Linked DNA regions of Sphaerisporangium rubeum. The protein of the gene in region 2 interacts with the protein of the main gene of each other region in a pairwise test. Links are inferred from orthologs where the notes say so. Each region holds a gene or a part of one and is shown on either strand. Other genes may lie near its edges. The genes, in order: BJ992_RS20405 and BJ992_RS26985.

Region 1 (11,658 bases), 1.7 Mb from region 2 along the record:
CGGTGTTCCACCGGATCATGAACATCGAGCCCGACCTCACCGCGATCGAGGAGCCGCTGCGCGGCATCGTGGCCGCCTGCCTGGCCAAGGACGCCGCGGCCCGGCCCGCGGCCGGCGAGGTGCTGATGCGGCTGCTCGGCCAGCCCGGTGCCGCCGCGCCGTCGGCCATGCTGGCCGAAGGCACGGCCGCGGCGCAGCCCCGTGAGCCCGCGGGCCGCCGCGACCCCGCGGCGTACGAGCCCCCCGTGCCGCGTCCCGACTCCGCACCCGCGCGCCGCGAGGTCCCGGCGCAGCAGCACGAGCCCGTGGCCCGCGAGCAGGCGCCGCCGTTCGCCGCCTGGGCCCGGCCGTTACCCGCACCCCACCAGCAGATCCCCACCCGGCCCCTGGACACGGGTCCCGGCGCGCCGGGCCACCCCTCCGGCGGGTCCGCGCCGGTCACGCACCCGTCCGGAGGGCTCGCGCCGACACGTCCGGCGGGTCAGGCGCCGTCCGGGCCTCCGCCGCAGCCGTATCAGCACGGCCAGAGGCAGGCCGGCCCGCCGCCTGGCGGCCACGGCCCGGCGACCCCCGTGCCAGGCGCCGGGGGGATGCCGTACCCGCAGGGACAGGCGGCCACGGTGCCGGCCTGGCAACAGGGCGGGCCCGGCGGCTGGCCGGGTACGGAGGTAGCGCCGCCGCCGCGCCGCCGCGCGCCGCTGATCGCCGCTGCCGCCGCTGCGGCCGTGCTGGTGGTGGCAGGCGGCGGCTACCTGGTGGTGCGCGGTCTCAGCGATCCTGGCGGCACCGCCGGTCGCAGCCCTGGTCCGTCGAGCGGCGCGGAACGTTCCCCGACCCTGCCGGCCGGGTCCGCGGACGGCGGCGCGGAGGGGGTGCCGAGCGCCTCACCGGGAGGCCGTGCGACCGGCGCGGCCGATCCCTACACCGCGGCCGGTGACCTCCCGGCGGCGACCCGGCAGATCAAGCTGCCGGACAGCACGATCGTCCTGCACGAGAACGACGCCGACCCGATCAAGCTGACCGCCTACACCCTCGACGACGGCAAACAGGTCTACATCCGTCCCCACGGGCAGAACTCCTTCAGCCGCACCAAGAAGTACTTCGAGTACGTCGTCGGCTCCGACGGCCGCGCGGCGCTCGGCACCAACGTCACCTACACCACCGACAGCTACTCCACCGTGGCCCTGGTCGACCGCACCAACGGCCGCTCCACCACCATCAGGATCGCCAAAGCCCCGGTCTACCCCATCTACCCCCAGTGGTCGCCGGACGGCTCCAAGATCCTGCTGAGCCTGAACAAGGCCGTCGGCGACTCCAGCGAGGGCTGGGGCTTCGCCATCATCGACGTCGCGCGCAAGACCGCCAAGGTGGTGCACATCACCGAGAAGGACGTGGGCCGCTGGAGCTACTTCTGGCGGGGCGACGGCCAGGCCGTCGGCACGTGGGCCCTGAAGGGCTCCACCGAGCGCATCAGGTTCTACGACCTCGGTGGCACCGTGCTGCAGACCCTGCTGGACGTCGGCTCCCCCCTCACGGTGGAGAGCGACGACGTCTCCCCCGACGGCACGCAGTTCATGACCCGCTGCACCGGCAGCGACCAGGTCTGCGTGTGGTCCGTGGACGGCCAGGAACGGGCCCGCGTGCCGTTCGAGAGCGAACGGCTGATCGGGTGGTACGACGACCGGCACATCGCGGGCTGGCGCAAGACGGCCGGTGGTTACGAGGCGGTGGTGTTCGACTTCCAGGGCACGGTGAAGCGGCTGCTGGCGACCGCCAAGGCCGGGGAGTACAAGAAACAGTACCTGCGTTACACCAGAGGCTCCTGAGAATGGTAAAGCTCCCCCAGGGGCCGGACGGGCCGCGCGGGGCCACCGCGGCCCTGGTGGTGGCATGGCGCCATGACCAAGTTGAGTGTGCTGCTGGCGGCCGCCGCGTTCGCCGCCGCGGGGCTCCAGGCGGCCCCCGTCCTCGCCGCGGCCTCCCCCGTTCCCGGCCCAGCGGCCGCGTACGAGCCGGCGTCCAAGCCCGGGGGTGACCCGGTGACCATCACCATCGAGGGGCAGGGCGGCGTCCCGGTCACCCCGGACTCGATGCGGCTCAACGTCGCCGTCGAGGTGCGCAAGGACACCGCGGGTGAGGCGTTCGCCGCCGCGCGGGCCGCGGCGGGCCGGCTCACCGCCGTGCTCCTGGACGCCGGGGTCGCCGAGAAGGACCTGCGGACCAACGACCTGTCGCTCGACGCCGAGTACGACAAGTCCAAGGTCGTGGCCTACCGCGCCTCACAGGGGGTGCAGGCGATCGTCCGCGACCTGTCCACCGCGGACGCCGTGGTGGACGCCGCCGCCGCGGTGGGGGACGAGATCCGCTTCCGGGGGATCTCCTTCGTGGTGTCCAAGGCCGGCGAGCTGCTGAAGAAGGCGCGGGACGCGGCGTTCGAGGACGCCAGGTCCAAGGCCGAGCAGTACGCCGGGCTCGCGGGGTACGAACTCGGCCGGGTCCTGCGCATCGAGGAGGAGGACGGCGGCGGCTCGTCGCGCTTCGCCTTCGCGGCGGCCCCCGACGGCGGGGCCTCGATCGAGCCCGGCACGAGCAGCGTCACCGCCACCGTCCGTTTGCTGTACGAGCTGGTCGAGGCCGGCGCCGGCCGCTGAGGCGGCCTACGGCAGGGCCAGCATGCGGTCCAGGGCCACCCGGGCCCAGTGCGCCGTGCCGGGGTCCACGGTGATCTGGTTGACCACCTGGCCGTCCACCAGGGACTCAAGGGCCCACACCAGGTGGGGCAGGTCGATGCGGTTCATCGTCGAGCAGTAGCAGACCGTGCGGTCCAGGAACGTGATCGTCTTGTCCGGGTGCCTGGCGGCGAGCCGCTTGACGAGGTTCAGCTCGGTCCCGACGGCCCAGGCGGAACCGGCGGGGGCCTGCTCGATCGCCTTGATGATGTACTCGGTGGACCCGACCTGGTCGGCCTTGGTGACCACCTCGTGGCGGCACTCGGGGTGGACGAGCACGTTGACCCCGGGAATGCGGTCACGCACCTCGTCCACGCAACCGGCGGTGAACCGGCCGTGCACCGAGCAGTGACCCCGCCACAGGATCACCTTGGCGTTCCTGATCTGCTCCTCGGTGAGACCCCCGTCCGGCCGGTGCGGGTTGTAGACCACGCAGTCGTCCAGGGAGAAGCCCATCTCCAGCACCGCGGTGTTGCGGCCGAGGTGCTGGTCGGGCAGGAACAGCACCTTGCGGTCCCCGGCGCCTTTGCCTTCGGGCCCGCCGGGGCCCTGCTCGAAGGCCCAGGTCAGCGCGCGGCGCGCGTTGGACGAGGTGCACACCGTGCCGCCGTTCCTGCCGCAGAACGCCTTGATGTCGGCCGAGGAGTTCATGTACGTGACCGGCACGGTGACGTCGGCCACACCCATCTCGGTGAGGACGTCCCACGCCTCCTCGACCTGGTCGAACGTCGCCATGTCCGCCATGGAGCACCCGGCCGCGAGGTCGGGGAGCACCACCCGCTGCGCGGGGGAGGTGAGGATGTCGGCGGACTCGGCCATGAAGTGCACGCCGCAGAAGACGATGAACTCCGCCTCCGGCCGGGCCGCCGCGTCCTTGGCGAGCTTGAACGAGTCACCCGTCACGTCGGCGAAGCGGATCACCTCGTCGCGCTGGTAGTGGTGGCCGAGCACGAACAGCCGGTCGCCGAGCGCCGCCTTGGCGCGCAGCGCGCGCTCGACCAGATCGGGGTCGGACGCGGGGGGCAGTTCGCCGGGGCAGTCGACGCCGCGCTCGCTGTGGGGGTCGGTGCCCTGGCCGAGGATGAAGAGCGGTAGGCCCGTCTCCGTAGTCGTCACGCCACACCTTCTTTGCAGCTTCATACGGACTTATCGTCTATGTGACGACTAATCATCGCACACCGCGCCGGGTGGCCCGTGCGGGGAGGCCCCCGGAGCGACCATCCTTCGGGACAGGAATGTGTGGGAGGGCCCGGGTGTTGGTAGCGTCTGAATGAGACCTCAGACCAAGGCCTCCGTCCCCGAGGGGCGGTTGGGGCAGACGGGGAGTTCAGCACATGACGGTTGAGAGCAGCCAGTCCACGCAGCAGGGCCTCATCCTGACCGACGCGGCGGCGGCCAAGGTGCGCAGTCTCCTTGAGCAGCAGGGTGAGGAAGGCCTGCAGCTCCGGGTGGCCGTGCAGCCCGGCGGGTGTTCGGGCCTGCGGTACCAGCTCTTCTTCGACGACCGCGACATGGACGGCGACGTGGTCTCCGAGTTCGGCGGCGTCAACGTCGTCACCGACCGGATGAGCGCTCCGTACCTCGTCGGCGCCACGGTCGACTTCGTCGACACCATCGAGAAGCAGGGCTTCACGATCGACAACCCGAACGCCACGGGTTCCTGCGCCTGCGGCGACTCCTTCAACTAGGCAGGTGCCTGCACCCCCGCCCCGCGGACCTGTCCGCGCGGCGGGGTTCAGTCATGCCTGCACTGGCGCGGGGCCTCGTGTCCGTTCGCTCGGGTCCGCGAAGGCGCAGGACGGGGAGCGGCTGGGGTGCCGCCGCGTCCGCGCAGGTGAGGCGTACGGCCGGCGCGCGGCGGCCGGCCGTAACGGTGGCATACGGACGGCCGGGTGCCGTGCCGCGGCTCCAGGTGAGGCCCCGGCGCCGATTCGTTGTCGTATTCTTGGCGGGCCCACCGATGCTGACAACGAGGAGAGCACCCCGTGCGCATCGCCGTCACCGGCTCCATCGCGACAGATCACCTGATGACCTTCCCGGGTCGGTTCGGTGATCAGCTCATCGCCGAGGCGCTCGACCGCGTCTCCCTGTCCTTCCTCGTCGACGACCTGCAGATCCGGCGAGGCGGTGTCGCGGCCAACATCTGCTTCGGCATGGGATGCCTCGGCCTCAGCCCGGTCCTGGTCGGCGCGGTCGGCACCGACTTCGCCGACTACCGCTCCTGGCTGGAGCGTCACGGCGTCGACTGCGAGTCGGTCCACGTGTCCGAGCTGCACCACACGGCCCGGTTCCTGTGCACCACCGACGACGACCACAACCAGATCGCGTCGTTCTACACCGGCGCCATGGCCGAGGCCCGCGAGATCGAGCTGTGGCCCATCGCCGAGCGGCTCGGCGGGCTCGACCTCGTCATGGTCAGCGCCAACGACCCCGACGCGATGATCCGCCACACCGAGGAGTGCCGTCAGCGCGGCATCCCGTTCGCGGCCGACCCCTCGCAGCAGCTCGCGCGCATGGAGGGTGACGACATCCGCACCCTGATCGACGGCGCGGCCTACCTGTTCACCAACGACTACGAGAAGGCTTTGGTCGAGCAGAAGACCGGCTGGTCCGACGAGGAGGTGCTCACGCGGGTCGGCGTCCGGGTGACCACTCTCGGGCCCAAGGGTGCGCGCATCGACCGCGAGGGTGAGCCGTCGCTGCACATCCCGCCGGCCCCCGAGGTCGGCAAGGTCGACCCCACCGGCGTCGGCGACGCGTTCCGCGCCGGGTTCCTGTCCGGCCTGCACTGGGGCCTGCCTCTGGAGCGGTGCGGCCAGCTCGGCAACCTCACCGCCACCCACGTGCTGGAGCAGGTCGGCGGCCAGGAGTACCGCCTCGGCCGCGAGGGCTTCATGGAGCGCCTCGCCGCCGCGTACGGCTCCGAGGCCGCGGCCGACTGCGACGCGCACGTCGCCTGCGTCTACCCCTGATCAGCCTTCCTCGAGGGGACACCGGCCCGGTGTCCCCTCGCGCGCTCAGTAGTTGCGGCGCACGTGGATGGCCCAGCCTCCCTGCGGCAGCACGTAGCTGCCGACGTGGTGGTGGGACTTCAGGCGGCACCAGGCGGGGACGTCGGTGAAGGCGGCCGGGTCGTCGGCGAGCACCGCCACGACGGCGTTCAGCGGCACCGAGCCGATCTGGTCGGCCAGCATGATGATGGGGATCGGGCACTTGCGGCCGAGCGCGTCGATGGTGAGTGCCACGGCCGGCGGACCCGGCTCGGGCTCAGGTGCCCGGCCGCTCTCCTCAGTGGTGTCGGACGTGGTGTCGGACCTGCGCCGCCATGCCATCACGATCTCCCCCCAGCCGTGCACGCCTCACGCGCCGGCCCCCTGTGCCGTCTCACGACCGCACCCCGACGCTCTCCCGCACCCGCCGGACGATCCCCGGCAGCACGGCGAGGAAGCGGTCGACGTCCGCGCCTGACGCGCCGCGGGGCAGCGAGACCCGGACGTTGCCGTGCGTGAGCACTCCCATCGCCTCCAGAACGTGCGATGGTCGTAGCGTACTCGCCGTGCATGAACTGCCGGAGGAGACGGCGAATCCTGCTATATCCAGTTCGGAGAGAATCGCCTCACCTGGCACGTAAAGACACGAGAACGTCACAATGTGCGGGGCCCGGAGCTCCGGCTCGCCGACCACCTCGACATCGGGGACCAGCCGTGGCACCTCGGCGCGGATCCGGTCCACCAGCCGCGACAGCCGCGCGTTCTCCTCGGCCGCCTCGGCGGCCCGCGCGCGCAGCGCCGCCACCGCCGCGACCACCGCGGGGACGTTCTCGAAGCCCGGCACCCGGCGCCGTTCCCGCTCGTCCTCCGGCAGCGGGGACCGCCACCGCGTGCCCTTGCGCACGGCAAGCACCCCCACGCCGGCCGGGCCGCCCCACTTGTGCGCGCTGCCGGCCAGCACCGACCAGCCGGCCGGCACCGGCAGCCGTCCCAGGGTCTGCGCGGCGTCCACCAGCAGCGGCACCCCCGCCTCCTGGCACGCCAGGGCCGCCTCCTCCACCGGTTGCAGCGTGCCGACCTCGTGGTTGGCGGTCTGCAGGCAGGCCAGCGCCGTGCCGCCGGCGGCGACGGCCGCCGCGAACACCGCCGGGTCCACCCGGCCGGTGAGGCCCACCGGGACCGTCTCGACGGTGCCGCCTTGCGCCTCGTGCGCGCGGGCCGCGTGCAGCACGCTGGAGTGCTCCACGGCGCTCACCACCACGTGGCGGCCGGCGCGGCGGCGGCCGAGCAGAGTGCCGAGCACCCCGAGGTGGACCGCCTGGGTGCCGGAGGTCGTGAACGCCACCTCGTCCGCTCGCGCGCCGACGATCTCCGCGGCCTCGCCGCGGGCCTGTTCGAGCAGCATGCGCGCACGCCGCGCCGTGCCGTACAACCGTGCGGGATCGGCCCCGGCGGTGTCGAGGGACGCCAGCAGCGCCTCGCGCGCCGCGGGGTGCAGGGGTTCGGTCGAGGCCGCGTCGAAGTACGCCACGGCCCCCATCGTCCCACCGGGCCGCCGGGTCCGGCGGACCGGCCCGGCCCGCCGGCGCGAGGTTCCGCGGGCCTTCCGCGTGGTGTTGCCGGGGGCTGGGAAGGAGGGCGGCCCCAGTCCGCGCTAATGTGTCCCCCAGCGTGACGACAGCCGACTTTCTTCAGAGCGCGACAAGTGAACCTGAAAACTACCGCCCAGGAGGGACCGCTCTTGGGCTTCAACTGTGGGGTAGGCGATCCGTGAGTCCGACCCGCCGTTTCGCACGGCGTCCGTTGGCCCGCCGCAGGGTGCCTCGCGCCGCCGCGTTGGCGGTGCTTGCGCTGTCCCTGTCGGCGTGTGGAGGCGTTGGTACGTGGTCTCGTGGTGGCATGCCGGAAGGCGTCACCAAGGAGGCCGGCATCATCCAGAACCTTTGGAACGGTGCCTGGATCGCCGCCCTCGGGGTCGGGATCGTGGTGTGGGGCCTGATCTTCTGGGCCTGCCTGTTCCACCGCAGGCGCAAGAACTCGCCGGACGCGCTGCCGCCCCAGGTGCGGTACAACCTGCCGATCGAGATCCTCTACACCACCGTGCCGATCATCATGGTGGCGGTGTTCTTCTTCTTCACCGCGCGCGACCAGACGGCCATCGGCGCCGTCTCCGGCCGTCCCGACGTGAAGGTGCTCGTCGAGGGCTACCAGTGGAGCTGGCGCTTCACCAGCACCTACGGCGGCAAGACCGTGCAGGTGGCAGGCACCCCGGCGCAGCGGCCCGAGCTGGTGCTGCCGGTCGGCAAGAAGATCGAGTTCGCCCTTGAGTCGCGCGACGTCGCCCACTCGTTCTGGGTGCCCGCGTTCCTGTACAAGATGGACGTCCTTCCCGGCGTGCACAACAGGTTCGAGGTCACCACGCTCGACAAGCCGAGCACCTACGTCGGCCGCTGCGCGGAGCTGTGCGGCGTCGACCACAGCCGCATGCTCTTCACGGTGAAACTCGTGCCGCAGGCCGAGTACGACCGGTACGTCAACAGCCAGGCGGGGAGTGCCCAGTGACCGCCGTCAACGACCCATCCATCCAGGCGGCCCCGGCCGCCGTGCGCCGCGCGCGCCGCGGCTCCGTGATCGCCAAGTGGCTCTCATCCACCGACCACAAGATCATCGGTCATCTCTACCTGATCTCGTCGTTCGTCTTCTTCCTCATCGGCGGCGTGATGGCGCTGGTGATGCGGGCCGAGCTGGCGCAGCCGGGGCTCGACTTCGTGAGCAACGAGCAGTTCAACCAGCTGTTCACCATGCACGGCACGATCATGCTGCTGATGTTCGCGACCCCGCTGTTCGCCGGGTTCGCCAACGAGCTGATGCCGCTGCAGATCGGCGCGCCGGACGTCGCGTTCCCCCGGCTCAACATGGTGAGCTACTGGCTCTACCTGTTCGGCAGCACCATCGCGGTGTCGGGTTTCTTCGTCCCCGGCGGCGCGGCGTCGTTCGGCTGGACGGCCTACGTGCCGCTGTCGGACATGGTCTACTCGCCGGGCCTCGGCGCCGACCTGTGGATCATGGGCCTGTCGATGTCCGGTGTCGGCACCATCCTCGGCGCGGTGAACTTCATCACCACGATCATCACGATGCGCGCACCCGGCCTCACGATGTTCCGCATGCCGATCTTCACGTGGAACATCCTGCTCACCAGCATCCTGGTGCTGCTGGCCTTCCCCGTGCTGGCGGCGGCACTGCTGGCCCTGGAGGCCGACCGGCGGCTCGGCGCGCACATCTACGACGCCTCGACCGGCGGTGTGATGCTGTGGCAGCACCTGTTCTGGTTCTTCGGCCATCCAGAGGTGTACATCATCGCCTTGCCGTTCTTCGGCATCATCACCGAGGTCCTCCCGGTGTTCAGCCGCAAGCCGGTGTTCGGTTACATCAGCCTCGTCGGCGCGACCATCGCCATCGCCGGCCTGTCGGCGGCGGTGTGGGCCCACCACATGTTCGTCACCGGCCAGGTGCTGCTGCCGTTCTTCTCCTTCATGACGTTCCTCATCGCGGTGCCGACCGGGGTGAAGTTCTTCAACTGGATCGGCACGATGTGGCGCGGCCACCTGGTGTTCGCCTCACCGATGCTGTTCGCGGTGGGCTTCCTCGTGACGTTCCTGTTCGGCGGCCTGACCGGCATCATCCTGGCGTCGCCGCCGCTGGACTTCCAGGTCAGCGACTCCTACTTCGTGGTGGCCCACTTCCACTACGTGGTGTTCGGCACGGTGGTGTTCGCGATGTTCTCCGGCTTCTACTTCTGGTGGCCGAAGTTCACCGGCAAGATGCTCAACGACACCCTCGGCAAGTGGCACTTCTGGACGCTGTTCATCGGCTTCCACACGACGTTCCTGGTGCAGCACTGGCTCGGCGCCGAGGGCTTCCCCCGGCGGTACGCCGACTACTCGGCGCTCGACCGGTTCACCGACCTGAACGTCGTCTCCTCGGTCGGCGCGTTCATCCTCGGCGCGTCCACGCTGCCGTTCCTCTACAACGTGTGGACGACCTGGCGCAACGCACCCAAGGTCACCGTGGACGACCCCTGGGGCTACGGCAACTCCCTGGAGTGGGCCACGTCCTGCCCGCCGCCGCGGCACAACTTCACCAGCCTGCCGCGCATCAGGTCCGAGCGTCCGGCGTTCGACCTGAAGAACCCGCACCGGCTGGCGCCGGCCGAGCAGCTCGAAGGGACGACGACGCGATGAAGGTCCAAGGCTGGCTGTTCCTGCTGAGCGGCATCTTCTTCGCCGCGGTCGACCTCGTCTACTGGTTCTGGTCCAAGGAGCCCACCGGCACCACGGCCCTCGCCATCTCGGTCGGCCTGGCCCTGATGATCGGCTACTACCTGCTGTTCACGGCCCGCCGCATCGGCGAGCAGCCCGAGGACCGCAAGGACGCCGAGATCAGCGACGGCGCCGGCGAACTCGGGTTCTTCAGCCCGTCGAGCTGGTGGCCGCTGTTCGTCTGCCTGTCGGTGGCCCTCGTCACCGTGGGCTTCATCATCGGCTGGTGGATGTTCATGATCGGCGTAGCGGCCACCATCATGACGACGATCGGCTTCGTCTTCCAGTACTACCGGGGGCACTTCGCTCACTGAGCACTCCCGGCACGGCACGCTCGGCGCGGGCGGCCGGCGGTCTCCGTCAAGGAACCGTCGGTCGCCCGCGCCGCTTTTTTGCTGGTCGTTTCGCCCCTTTCTCCGAACTCCCCGGTACACGACACGCTGTGACCGGGTAATAACTGATAAGGAGTGATCCATCGGAGCGGGGGAGACGTCAGGTGGGACACGTCGAATTCCGGGTGATCGCCGTAGGAACCGGGGCATTGGCCCTGCTGCTGGCCGGTGGGTGTGGCACCTCCGGCACCGACAAGGAAGGTGGAGCCGCAGGAGGCCGCTCCGACGTGGCCGTGAACGTCTCTCCGGCCAACGGGGCGACCCAGGTACCACCGGAGCTGCCGGTGACCGTCGGCATCGCCGGTGGAGTCCTCAGGAGCGTCCAGGTGCGTCCGAGGAACGGTGAGGCCGTCAGCGGCCTCCTCAGCGCCGACCACACCCGGTGGCGCAGCAGGCGGACCATGACGCCGGGGGAGACGTACCAGGTGACCGTGGAGGCCGTCACCCCCACGGGTGAGGCGAAACGGCTCACGACCGTGTTCTCCACGCAGCGGGCAACCCAGCTGTTCGCGCTCGACAAGATCCTGCCGAGCAGGGACACCACCGGGCTCAAGGTCGGCGTCGGCATGCCGATCATGCTGGCCTTCGACAAGCCCATCGCCGACCGCGTGGCCGTGGAGCGCAACCTGCTCGTGCAGAGCTCCAAACCGGTCGAGGGAGCCTGGCACTGGTGGGACGACAAGACCCTGGCCTTCCGGCCGAAGACCTACTGGCCGGCCGACACCAAGGTGAAGCTCGTCGCGCAGCTCGCCGGCGTGCACGGCGGCCCCGGCATGTACGGCGCGCGCGACTACGTCAGGGAGTTCGAGATCGGCCGGGCCCGCGTCAGCCACGCCGACACCACGTCGCACCAGATGACCGTCAAGCAGGACGGCAAGGTGATCCGCACCATCCCGCTGTCGGCGGGACAGGGCGGCGACTGGAAGTACTACACGACCAACGGCATCCACCTGGCCATGTCGCGTGAGGACGTCACCACGATGACCTCACCGGGCATCGGCCCCGGCAGCGCCGGCTACTACAGCCTCACCGTGTACGACACCGTGCGCATCTCCGACACCGGCGAGTACGTCCACGGTGCGCCGTGGTCGGTGGGGTCGCAGGGAAACTCCAACGTCAGCCACGGCTGCATCAACATCAGCCCGTCCAACGCGCAGTGGTTCAAGGACACGACCCTGATCGGCGACCCGATCATCGTGTCCGGCTCGCCGCGGCGCCTCGACCCGAC
Region 2 (11,585 bases):
CATCATGGCCGCCAAGAAGAAGCCGGTCGAGACGGTCGGCGCCGACGGCCTCGACGCCGGGCTGCTCGGCCTCGCCGGCGCCTGGAGCGAAGTCGCCGACTTCGCCGTCGCGCCGCCGCGCGCCGCCGGCACGATCGTCAAGGACGAGGGCGACGGCGGGGCCAAGACCGCCGAGTTCCTCGCGTCGAAGAAGTTCATCTGAGGAGTGACCTGTGGCTGAGATTCTGGTACTCGTCGAGCACGTCGACGGCGCGGTCAAGAAGGTCACCCTTGAACTGCTGACCCTGGCCCGCACCCTCGGCTCCCCCTCCGCGGTGTGGGCCGGCCCCGGCTACTCGCCGGACATCCAGGCCAAACTGGCCGAGTACGGCGCCGACAAGATCTACGTCGCCGACGCCGCCGACCTCGCCGACCACGTCGTCGCACCGAAAGCCGAGCTGCTGGCCCAGCTCGTCTCCACCGCGACCCCCGCCGGCGTCCTCGTCGCCGCCACCGCAGAAGGCAAGGAGGTCGCCGGCCGCCTCGCCGTCAAGACCGACTCCGGCATCATCACCGACGCCGTCGGCCTCGGCGAAGGCTTCACCGCAGAACAGTCCATCTTCGGCGGCGGCGTCAACGTCACCTCGCGCGTCACCAAGGGCACCCCCATCATCGCCGTGCGACCCAACGCCACCACCCCCGAACCGTCCCCCGCCGCCGGCACCGAGCAGCGCGTCGAGGTCACCCTCTCCGACACCGCACGCCTGGCCCACGTGGTGGACCGCGTGAAGCAGGAAAAGGGAGCCCGCCCCGAACTCACCGAAGCCGCCATAGTCGTCTCCGGCGGCCGAGGCGTAGGCTCCGCCGAGAACTTCTCAATCATCGAGAAACTCGCCGACTCCCTAGGCGCCGCCGTAGGCGCCTCCCGAGCCGCCACCGACGCCGGCTGGTACCCCCACCAGTTCCAGGTAGGCCAGACCGGCAAAACCGTAGCCCCCCAGCTCTACATAGCCGCCGGCATCTCCGGCGCCATCCAACACCGCGCCGGCATGCAAACCGCCAAAACCATCATCGCCATCAATAAGGACCCTGAAGCCCCCATCTTCGAACTGGCCGACTTCGGCGTAGTAGGCGACCTCCACCAAATCGTCCCCCAACTCACCGAAGAGGTAGAAAAGCGCCGCTGACCTAGCTCCGCCGTACGCCGGTAACCCGAGGTCCGCTGTACCCCGGCATCCGAGGTCTGCCGTAGGTCGGTAATCCGAGGTCCGCTGTACCCCGGTATCCGAGGTCCGCCGTACGCCAACCTCTTCCGGCGTTCCGGCCTCCCACCGCGTTCAGCGTCGCTTCCCAGCGGCGCCGACGCGGTGGGACGCGGTACGGCGAATCCGGCGCCTTCGTACGCACGTCAACCGGCGGTACGGGAGGATGCTCACCGTCCGCGCCGTGGTCCTCACCTCCAGGCGCCGAGGCGCCTTCCGGCTCGGGCCGTATTCCCCAGGGGCTTCGCCCCTTCGTTTGAAAACCCAACTTCGGCCTTGTGGCCTTAGCCCACCCATAAGAGTCGTCCCACCCTAACTCGGCCACCCACCCAACCCCCACCACGTCCTGACCGGCACATAGCGTGCCGCCTCAGACGACGTGACCGGAATCGGAACCCCACGCCGACCCCCGCAGACCCTGCCGGCACTTACCGGAGTACTCAGATTTCGGAGTGGTCCTCGCCTCCGGCGCCGGGACGCCTTCCGGCTCGTGCTGTGTTTCTCCGGGGCTTCGCCCCTTCGTTTGAAACCCCAACGTCGGCTTTGTGGCCTTGGCCCACCCATAAGAGTTGTCCCACCTCAACTCGGCCACCCACCCAACCCCCACCACGTCCTGACCGGCACATGGCGTGCCGCCTCAGACGACGTGACCGGAATCGGAACCCCACGCCGACCACCGTAGGCATTGCCGACACTTACCGGAGTCCCTGCCGGAGTTTGGGGACGGACAGCTCGACGGTGCCGGCACGGGTGTCCCATTCGCGGGTCCGATAACCGTTACGCCGGTTGGTCCACTCGCTGCTGCGGGTGCCGTATCCGGCGCCGCACAGGCCGTCGGCCTCGGCCGACATCAACGTCTCGGCCATGGTCTTCATCATGGATGGCAACAGATCCCGATCCCCGGACTCGATCTGCTTCGCCAGCCAGCCCGCAGCATCCACACTGTCGTTGACGGCCATCCTGTTCTCCTTCGATCTTGATCTTCGCACTCGAAGGATCACGTGGCCGTCCTCATTTCACGACGCCACGCTGACTACCAGCGGAAACTCGTACACCACCTCCGCGGACGCACCCCCGCACACGCCGATCACCGTAGGCATTGCCGGCACTTACCGGAGTACTCAGATTCCGGCCCCGTAAGCGCACCCCACCCCCACCATGACCTGTCGGCATAAAACAACGCCGCGAGTCACGAGACAGGATGTGTCGGTCGAAACGAACCCGCCGGAACAGACCCGCCACCCGGACCCGGACAGGAAAGCACCAGACCGGCCCACGTTCCCCTCCCTGGACCTGTTCCTCCCCGGCGCCGACGCGGCGGGAAGTGGTACGACGAATCCGGCGCCTAAATACGGCGGCCGACAGGCCGTGGCCGGTCGTCAGGCGGCGAGTCGGGCCGGCTCTCGTGTGGTGGATTCCTTTTCGCGCGGTGGTTCACGCCGTGCCTCGCCTAGGACAGGTAGGGAGACGCGGGGGAGGAGCAGGGCCGTGACGGTCATGAGGAAGCCGAGGCCGATGGTCAGGGTCAGAGCGGCGCGCAGGGACGTGGCGTGGGTGAGCATGCCGATGACCACAGGGCCGAGGAGCAGGCCGGCGTAACCCATGGCGCCGGTCTGTGCGATGGCCGGTCCAGGGGTGCGGGTCGCGGAGCCGGCCAGGGACAGGGCCATGGGGGAGACCGTGGCGACTGCCAGGCCGATGAGCACCATGCCTGCGACGGCCACCACCACCGATGACGTGCTGAGGACCAGTGCGAAGGCGGCGGCCGTGGCCAGACCGGAGGCCGCGATGAGAGCGCGGGCACCGAAACGGGCCCGCAGGCGGTCACCCGTGAGGCGGGAGATCAGCATGCCGCCTTCGAAGATCGGGTAGCCGATCGCGGCGACGGCCTCAGGCGCACCGATGGTGTCGCGCAGGAACAGGCCGTTCCAGTCGGCCACCGCGCCTTCCACCATGAACGCCGCGAACGCGATGACACCGAGCAGGTAGACCACCGGTGGCATCCGGCGCCGCGCACCACCGGACGACGTACCGGCCGCGAGGTCAGGCACATACGTACGGCCGAGCAGGAACGCCGCGGGAACGGCCGCCAGGGCCACGGCCACGAGGTTGGCGGTGAAGGACATGCCGAGCGTGATCGCCACGGTGCCGAACACCCCGGCGGACATGGCGCCGACGCACCACCCGGCGTGCATGCCGTTCATCAGCGGACGGCCGTACGACCGCTCCACCGTCGACCCTTGCGCGTTCATCGCCACGTCCACCGTGCCGAAGAACATGCCGAACAACGCGGACGCCGCCACCACCAGCGGGTACGACGGTGCCACGGCCACCGCGAGCAGCGACACCGCGCACAGCGGCGCCGCGACCCGCAAGACCGCCGCGCTTCCCATCCGGGCCATCACCCCCCGCATGGCCTGCATCGTCACCAAGGCCCCAAGACCCCAGGCGAGCAGCACCACCCCCATCGCCGCCTCGGACACGCCGAGTTTGTCGGTGAGGGCTGGAATGCGGACGGTATACGTACCGCACACCAGTCCGGCGAGAACGAAGGTGAGGATCACGCCGTAACGAGCGGTCCTCAGAGCGCGGCTCATCGCTGAGCTCCTTTCACGTACTTTCAGGGCAGGCGTCACCACGCGGTGACGCAGGAGAGAACCGGCGCGCCGGGGAACGACAGGCACGCCGGGAGTAGTGATATCGGGACGGAAAGTGGAATCGGGTCGAGGAGCGGCAGGCCGCCATCTCCGGCGGAGACTTCCACGAGGGGACTCCGGCGACCGGACTTCGGCAGACCAGACCGAGACCAGGATCAGGTCTCGTATCTGAACCAGGACTCCGGCCCGGACCAGGACGTGGACCAAGTTCAGGACTCAGGGCAGGACGGGAAGACCCTGGTCAGGACTGGGACCTTGGTCAGGACAGGAACTCGGACCTGGACCAGAACTCAGACCGAAACCGGGCCTTCGACCCGGACCGGGCCCCAGCCGGGGTCCGGACGCGGACCAGGACTTCGACCCGGCCCCGTGCTGTGACACGGGCCGAAACCCGGGCCCGGACTTCGACCCGGACTTTGACCAGGACCCGACTTTGACCAGGACCAGGACCAGGACCAGGACCAGAAGCAGGACCAGGCCCCGGTCTTTGACCTGACCTGGTCTTTGATCTGGACCTGGATCCGGACTTCGACCCTGACCCTGACCCGGACCTCGACCCGGTCTCAGCCCTCAGCCCGACCCAGAACCCGAGCCGGGCCCAAGGCCCAAGGCCCAGTCCACAGGTGGAATGAACGTGTCGCGCCGTCCCATCACCCTGGCAGCAGCCCGCAGAGCCGCTGGTACAGCTCCTCGTACTGACCCTCGTCGTAGAAGCCGGGGTCGTGCGTAGCCACTTCCCAGAGCCCTTCGCAGGCCAGGCGCACGATCCGGGCCGCCATCGGGTCCGGCTCGTCGGCCAGGCCCTCACGATGCCAGCGCGCCATGGCCTCCCGTAACGGCGCCAGCAGCTCGGGGTCCCCCGCCGCACCGGTCGCCACGGCCCAGCGCCGCAGGCTCCCGCTCCGCACGGCGGCAAATGTCGCCGCGAGGTAAGCCCGCGTGTACGACGGCTCGTCCTGCGCCGCCACCAGCTCGTCGAAATCACGGACCAGCCGCTCGATCAAGCCCTTGATCAGCGCTTCTTTGGTGTTGAAGTGATAGAGAAGCCCTCCTTTGCTCACACCGGCGCGCTCGGCCACGGCCGCCAGCGTGAGGCACGGGGCCCCCTGCTCGGCCAGGAGCGCCTCCGCGGCGTTCAAAAGCTCATCTCTTCTCACACCCGTTACTGTACCGTCCGGACGGTACACCTGGCAAAGTGGGTACGCTTGAGTACGCCATGGCTTATCTCGACCACGCGGCGACCACGCCGATGCTCCCCGAAGCGATCGAGGCGATGACCGCGCAGCTCATGCGCGTCGGCAACGCCTCCTCCCTCCATTCCGCCGGCCGCCGCACCCGCAGGGTCGTCGAGGAGGCGCGCGAGACCATCGCCGCGGCCCTCGGCGCACGTCCCAGCGAGGTCGTCTTCACCGGCGGTGGCACCGAGGCCGACAACCTCGCCATCAAGGGCCTCTACTGGTCCAGACAGGCCGCCACCGGCGCCGGCCGCGTCCTCATCAGCGCCGTGGAGCACCACGCCGCTCTCGACCCCGCACACTGGCTCGCCGACCGGCAAGGCGCGTCCGTGGAGCATCTGGCCGTCGACGAGTACGGCATGGTGCATCCCGAGACCCTCCGCGCCGCCATCGAACGCGACCCCGCGAGCGTGGCCCTGGTCAGCGTCATGTGGGCCAACAACGAGGTCGGCACGATCCAGCCCGTCAGCGAACTGGCCGCCATCGCCGCCGAGTACGGCATCCCGTTCCACACCGACGCCGTCCAGGCCGTCGGCCAGCTCCCCGTCTCCTTCGCCACCTCAGGCGCCGCCGCTCTCACCGTCTCCGCGCACAAGCTCGGCGGCCCCATGGGAGTAGGCGCACTCCTGCTCGCCAGAGGCGTCGACCCCGTCCCCGTCCTCCACGGCGGCGGCCAGGAACGCGAAGTCCGTTCCGGCACCCTGGACGCCCCCGCCATCGCCGGCTTCGCCGCCGCCGTCCACACCGCTGTGGAACGCCGCGAAGCCAACGCCGCTCACCTCCGCACCCTGCGCACCGACCTGATCACCAAGATCCGCGAAGCCGTCCCCGACGTCATCCTCAACGGCCACCCCGACCACCGCCTCCCCGGCAACGCACACTTCTCCTTCCCCGGCTGCGAAGGCGACGCACTCCTGATGCTCCTCGACGCCAAAGGCATCGAATGCTCCACCGGCTCCGCCTGCTCAGCAGGCGTGGCCCAGCCGTCCCACGTCCTCCTCGCCATGGGCGCCGACCCCATCCGTTCCCGAGGCTCCCTCCGCTTCTCCCTGGGCCACACCTCCACCAACTCCGACATAACCGACCTCATCACCGTCCTCCCCCCCGCCGTGGAACGAGCCCGCCGAGCCGGCATCAGCTGACGAACCAGAACCGACCACGTGGAACCGACTGACCAGAACTTTCCGTGACGGTTACGGGTGGTCGTCCTTCCCTGCGGAGGCCCCGGCCGGCCGAGGCTTCTGCTGTGAGCATTGGCCGGACGGCACCGGGCCGGACTCGTAACCGGACGCGGTGCTGGAACCGGACCAGATTCGGACTCGGTACGTGACTGCGAACCGGACGGGACTCGGAACCGGCACTGGACGCGGCACCGGACTGGATTCGGCACCGAATTCGGCACCGAATTCGGACCCGGAACCAGCCTCGGACTTGGAACGGGAGTCGAAACCGGACTCGGTACTGGATTCGGACTCGGACCGCGACGCGGGAACCGGAACCGGACCGGACGCGTAACCGGAACGGACGCGGAACCGGAACGGACGCGGAACCGGACTCGGAACCAGACCGGACTCGGAACCGGAGACGGAACCGGAACCGGAGACGGAATCAGACGCTGAACGGGACGCGGTACCGGACTGGACGCGGTACGGATTCGGACTCGGTACGGGACTCGGACTCGGACTCGGTACGGGACTCGGACTCGGACTCGGTAGGGGACTCGAACCGGCGCGGGTGCCGGAACTGGACTTGTACCGGTGACGGAACCGGACGCTGAACGGGACGCGGTACCGGACTGGACGCGGTACCGATTCGGACTCGGTATGGGATTCGGATTCGGTAGGGGACTCGAACCGGCGCGGGTGCCGGAACTGGACTTGTACCGGTGACGGAACCGGACGCTGAACGGGACGCGGTACCGGACTGGACGCGGTACGGATTCGGACTCGGTATGGGATTCGGATTCGGTACGGGACTCGAACCGGCGCGGGTGCCGGAACTGGACTTGTACCGGAGACGGAACCGGAGACGGAACCGGACGCGGTACGGGACTGGACGCGGTATGGATTCGGACTCGGTAGGGGACTCGAACCGGCACCGGTGCCGGAACTGGACTCGTAACCGGGCCGGATCGGGCTCGGAACCGGAAACGGAAACCGGCCAGCCGGATCGGCTGGCCGGTTGTACATCTTGTGTCCGGTGTGGTGACTGCTCACCTTCGCCGGTGTCGCCACTTCCCCGTCACGTCTGGTGTGACCTTGTCGGCGCCGGTACGGCGGGACGTGGTGCGGTGAATCCGGCGCCGTTTACGGCGGTTCACCCGGCGGACGTTCGCAGAGCACCATCAGAAGATGATGTCGAAGGCGCTCCAGTTGTTGCCGATGTTCTCGCCGGTGCCGCTCTGGAAACCCCCGGATCCGTTCCCCCGGTAGAGGTGCAGGTCCGTGGTGGACGCGTTTCGAGCCAGCACATCGGCCTTCCCGTCACCGTTGAAGTCACCGACCGAGAAGACCTTGTCGAAGGCGCTCCAGTTGTTGCTGATGTTTTCCCCGGTGCCGCTCTGGAAGCCCCCGGAGCCGTTCCCGCGGTAGAGGTGGAGGTCCTTGGTGGTGGCGTTCCGGGCCAGGATGTCGGCCTTTCCGTCGCCGTTGAAGTCGCCAGGCGAGAAGAGGACGTCGAATGCGCTCCAGTTGTTGCCGATGTTCTCGCCGGTGCCGCTCTGGAAGCCGCCGGACCCGTTACCCCGGTAGAGGTGCAGGTCCTTGGTGGTGGCGTTGCGAGCCACCACGTCGGCCTTTCCGTCGCCGTTGAAGTCGCCGGCGGAGAAGATCAGGTCGAATGCGCTCCAGTTGTTGCCGATGTTCTCGCCGGTGCCGCTTTGGAACCCGCCGGACCCGTTACCCCGGTAGAGGTGCAGGTCCTTGGTGGTGGCGTTGCGAGCCACCACGTCGGCCTTTCCGTCGCCGTTGAAGTCGCCGGCGGAGAAGATCAGGTCGAATGCGCTCCAGTTGTTGCCGATGTTCTCGCCGGTGCCGCTTTGGAACCCGCCGGACCCGTTCCCCCGGTAGAGATGCAGGTCCTTGGTGGTGGCGTTCCGGACCAGGATGTCGGCCTTCCCGTCACCGTTGAAGTCCCGGTCCGCTCCGCCGCCGACGCTGTCGTCGACGATGTTGTCGTACCGGATCGGCCGGTAGTTCTGCATGCTCGACCACGACTCGCTGCCGACCTGACCGTGCGAGTTCTCGCTCGGTCCCTTGGCCCAGTCGTTCTCCCAGCCGTCGCCGTCCGGGTCCGACCCGCCGTTCAGCGAGTACGTCCAGGCCCCCTGCGTGTGGTCGGAGGAGTTCTTCCACCGCGCGAACAACTCCATGTGCCCGTCCTTGAGAATGGCATCCCCAGGCTTGAGCTCATGCAGACTCGACAGGTAGGACTTACCGGACCATCCCGCGAAATCGGAGGTGCTGTTCCCACCCTTGCCGGAGTTCGCCGTGATGTGCCAGGCCATGGACACCAGCCCGGAGCAGTCCGGCCCGTACTTGTGCGACCCGTCCACATCGGTCACCAGCGTGTTGGACCGGCGTGTCAGGTTGTACTGCACATTGCGGTTCACCCAGTTCTGCGCACGAGCGAGCACCTCGGAACGCGTGATGGGCCCCCCGGCGGTACTCGCGTCCGCATGATTCCTCTTCGCCCCCTCGTCCAGCGCGGCAAGAGCGAACATCGCGGTGACGAGCGCCGCGAACACCGCGACCGTACGGACCAAGCCGAGGCGTATGACTGATTGATTCATTGCCACTTTCCTTCGTCGTGATCAAGTGTCTGTGGATGAAAGCCTGATGTGTGGCGCTGTAAATCCTCTGGAAGTCCCCGACAGAGCGGCCGGGACAACGGCGCCGCCAGCCCGACGCCGGCCCTACGTCCGCACCGGTCAGAAGATGGCGTCGAAAGCGCTCCAGTTGTTGCCGATGTTCTCGCCGGTGCCGCTCTGGAACCCGCCGGAGCCGTTCCCGCGGTAGAGGTGCAGGTCCTTGGTGGTGGCGTTCCGCGCCACCACGTCCGCTTTCCCGTCCCCGTTGAAGTCGCCAGGCGAGAAGATCAGATCGAAAGCGCTCCAGTTGTTGCCGATGTTCTCGCCGGTGCCGCCTTGGAACCCGCCGGAGCCGTTCCCCCGGTAGAGGTGCAGGTCCTTGGTGGTGGCGTTCCGCGCGAGGATGTCGGCTTTCCCGTCGCCGTTGAAGTCGCCGGCGGAGAAGACCTTGTCGAAGGCGCTCCAGTTGTTGCCGATGTTCTCCCCGGTGCCGCTTTGGAACCCGCCGGAGCCGTTCCCGCGGTAGAGGTGCAGGTCCTTGGTGGTGGCGTTGCGAGCCACCACGTCGGCCTTTCCGTCCCCGTTGAAGTCGCCAGGCGAGAACACGACATCGAATGCGCTCCAGTTGTTCCCGATGTTCTCCCCGGTGCCGCTCTGGAACCCGCCGGACCCGTTACCCCGGTAGAGGTGCAGGTCCTTGGTGGTGGCGTTCCGCGCCAGGATGTCGGCCTTTCCGTCCCCGTTGAAGTCGCCAGGCGAGAAGAGGACGTCGAAGGCGCTCCAGTTGTTGCCGATGTTCTCGCCGGTGCCGCTCTGGAACCCCCCGGAGCCGTTCCCCCGGTAGAGGTGCAGGTCCTTGGTGGTGGCGTTCCGCGCCAGCACATCAGCCTTACCGTCGCCACTGAAATCAGTCGCCGAAACCCCGCCCCACAGCGTGTCCACGATGATCTGCGCGTCGCCGGCCTGCGGCTGGTACCGGTCCGGGTAGGCGGACACCTGTACCGCCTGGCATATCTCCCCGATCGGCGCCGTCCGCCAGGCGTTGTTCGGATACTTCGACAGCATCTTGTTCAGAAAAGCGTTGGTGGCCCATATCGGGTCCAGACGCTGTGCTCGCGTCCCCCAGGAAGCCCGCTGCTGGAACAACCCCAAACTGTCGTGGTCGAGTTCCTCACTGATGTTGTCGATGCTGCTCTCCACGATCGTCGTCGTGATCGCGATCACCGCGGCCCGCGAGTGCAGCCCTCTGTCCCGCACCGCTTTGACCACCATCCGCGCGCACGACACCCGGTACGCCGACATGTAGCCGCGCATCTTCGCCTTGAGCTTGCCGTTCAACTCCGCCGCGAGCGCCGAGTCCGTCCCCGTCGTCCCACTCGGATCACACGCCGCCAGAGCCCGCGCCGCGTTGACATCACTGGCCTGCGGCCCCGGCGTCGGCTCCGCCACCGCCGGCCCGGGAAGCCCCACCACCAGCCCGGCCGAGATCGCCACGACCAGCCCGGCCGGCTTGCCGGCACGCCGCCGCGTCTGCCGAGTCCATGCGAAAGAAAGGTTCATCGAAGTTCTCGTCTCCTCGGTATCGGGACGAGATCAACGAGACTCCGAAGCCCTGTAAATCCGCTCCAAGACGGCTGCAAGCCGCTGATGGAACCGCCTCGGCAACGGTAAAGTATCCAGTAGCTGGAGTCTTCGAGGTGGTCTGGAGGAGCCGTGGCGCCGGGGGAGGGGTACACGATCGGACAGCTCTCCCGCATGTCAGGGCTGCCGGTGAAGACCATCCGCTTCTACTCGGACGCCGGTGTCCTGCCTGAGCGGGACCGCACCGCGGCCGGATACCGCGTGTACGGCGAGGACGATCTGGCGCGGCTGGAGCTCGTGCGAGCGTTGCGCGAGATGGGGGTGAACCTCGCGACGATCCGCACACTGGGGGAGCAGGACCTCAAACAGGTCCTCGCGCTGCATCTGCGCACAGTGGAGACGCAGCTCACGAATCTCCAGCGAACCCGTGCCGTGCTCCGGGCCACCCTGGAGAAAGACGACCCGTCCGAAGCCGACCTGCGCAAGCTCAACACCCTTGGACGCCTCGGCGCGGCCGAGAGAGCGGCGCTGCTGGACTCGTTCGTGGCCGAGGTCGGCGGCGGCAACGAAGCACGCGAGCGGTGGCTCACCGGCCTGCGGGAGGCCATGGTCCCCGACCTGCCGGCCGAGCCCACCCCCCGGCAGCTCGACGCCTGGCTCGAACTCGTGGAACTGATGTCCGACGAGGACTACCGGGCCAGCCTGCGCCGCCAGAGCGAGGAGTTCTGGGAACGCCGGCAACGCGAAGGAGCCGCCGACCTCGACCGATGGCGCCAGGACAACGAGACCGTCACCCGCATCGCCCTGACCGCGGTCTCCGACGACATCGACCCCGCATCCCCCCGAGCCGTCCCCATCCTGAACAAGATCGCCTCTCTCCTGGCCGCCATGCACAAATCCGAAGACGGCCCCACCTTCCGCCGCACCCTGGCCCGCACCTACCAGGACCACGACCCCCGCGCCACCCGCCAGTGGCAACTGGCCGCCATCATCACCGGCTCCCCCTGGCCCCACCCCGAGACCAAGGCCCACGACTGGATCGGCAAAGCCCTCCAAGCCCACA

What was found.
Region 1: the proteins of BJ992_RS26985 (region 2) and BJ992_RS20405 interact in binary tests that used the Escherichia coli proteins (3 or more experiments, as listed by UniProt). The link is inferred for Sphaerisporangium rubeum from one-to-one orthologs.

Annotation. Positions count from the first base shown.
Region 1 is NZ_JACHIU010000001.1:4,739,565-4,751,222, reverse strand. The notes cover bases 4,405-7,271. They hold BJ992_RS20405 (sulfurtransferase TusA family protein), read right to left. Parts: upstream 6,062-7,271; coding sequence 5,747-6,061; downstream 4,405-5,746. Other genes in these bases: BJ992_RS20400 (cysteine desulfurase family protein), read right to left, coding at 6,114-7,259; BJ992_RS20410 (PfkB family carbohydrate kinase), read left to right, coding at 4,715-5,701; erpA (iron-sulfur cluster insertion protein ErpA), read left to right, coding at 4,405-4,417. In the rest of the region: BJ992_RS20430 (serine/threonine-protein kinase), read left to right, coding at 1-1,826; BJ992_RS20425 (SIMPL domain-containing protein), read left to right, coding at 1,899-2,651; quinolinate synthase NadA, read right to left, coding at 2,658-3,869; more of erpA, read left to right, coding at 4,064-4,404; ctaC (aa3-type cytochrome oxidase subunit II), read left to right, coding at 7,490-8,281; ctaD (aa3-type cytochrome oxidase subunit I), read left to right, coding at 8,278-9,960; BJ992_RS20385 (cytochrome c oxidase subunit 4), read left to right, coding at 9,957-10,352; BJ992_RS20380 (L,D-transpeptidase), read left to right, coding at 10,535-11,658. UniProt on the Escherichia coli protein: Sulfur carrier protein involved in sulfur trafficking in the cell. Part of a sulfur-relay system required for 2-thiolation during synthesis of 2-thiouridine of the modified wobble base 5-methylaminomethyl-2-thiouridine (mnm(5)s(2)U) in tRNA.
Region 2 is NZ_JACHIU010000001.1:6,401,508-6,413,092, reverse strand. Bases 4,401-7,194 are described here. They hold BJ992_RS26985 (cysteine desulfurase family protein), read left to right. Parts: upstream 4,401-5,114; coding sequence 5,115-6,275; downstream 6,276-7,194. Other genes in these bases: BJ992_RS26990 (TetR family transcriptional regulator), read right to left, coding at 4,549-5,055. Also shown: BJ992_RS27010 (electron transfer flavoprotein subunit beta/FixA family protein), read left to right, coding at 1-202; BJ992_RS27005 (FAD-binding protein), read left to right, coding at 213-1,166; BJ992_RS26995 (MFS transporter), read right to left, coding at 2,621-3,838; BJ992_RS26980 (FG-GAP repeat domain-containing protein), read right to left, coding at 7,478-8,923; BJ992_RS26975 (FG-GAP repeat domain-containing protein), read right to left, coding at 9,062-10,501; BJ992_RS26970 (MerR family transcriptional regulator), read left to right, coding at 10,655-11,585. UniProt on the Escherichia coli protein: Master enzyme that delivers sulfur to a number of partners involved in Fe-S cluster assembly, tRNA modification or cofactor biosynthesis. Catalyzes the removal of elemental sulfur from cysteine to produce alanine.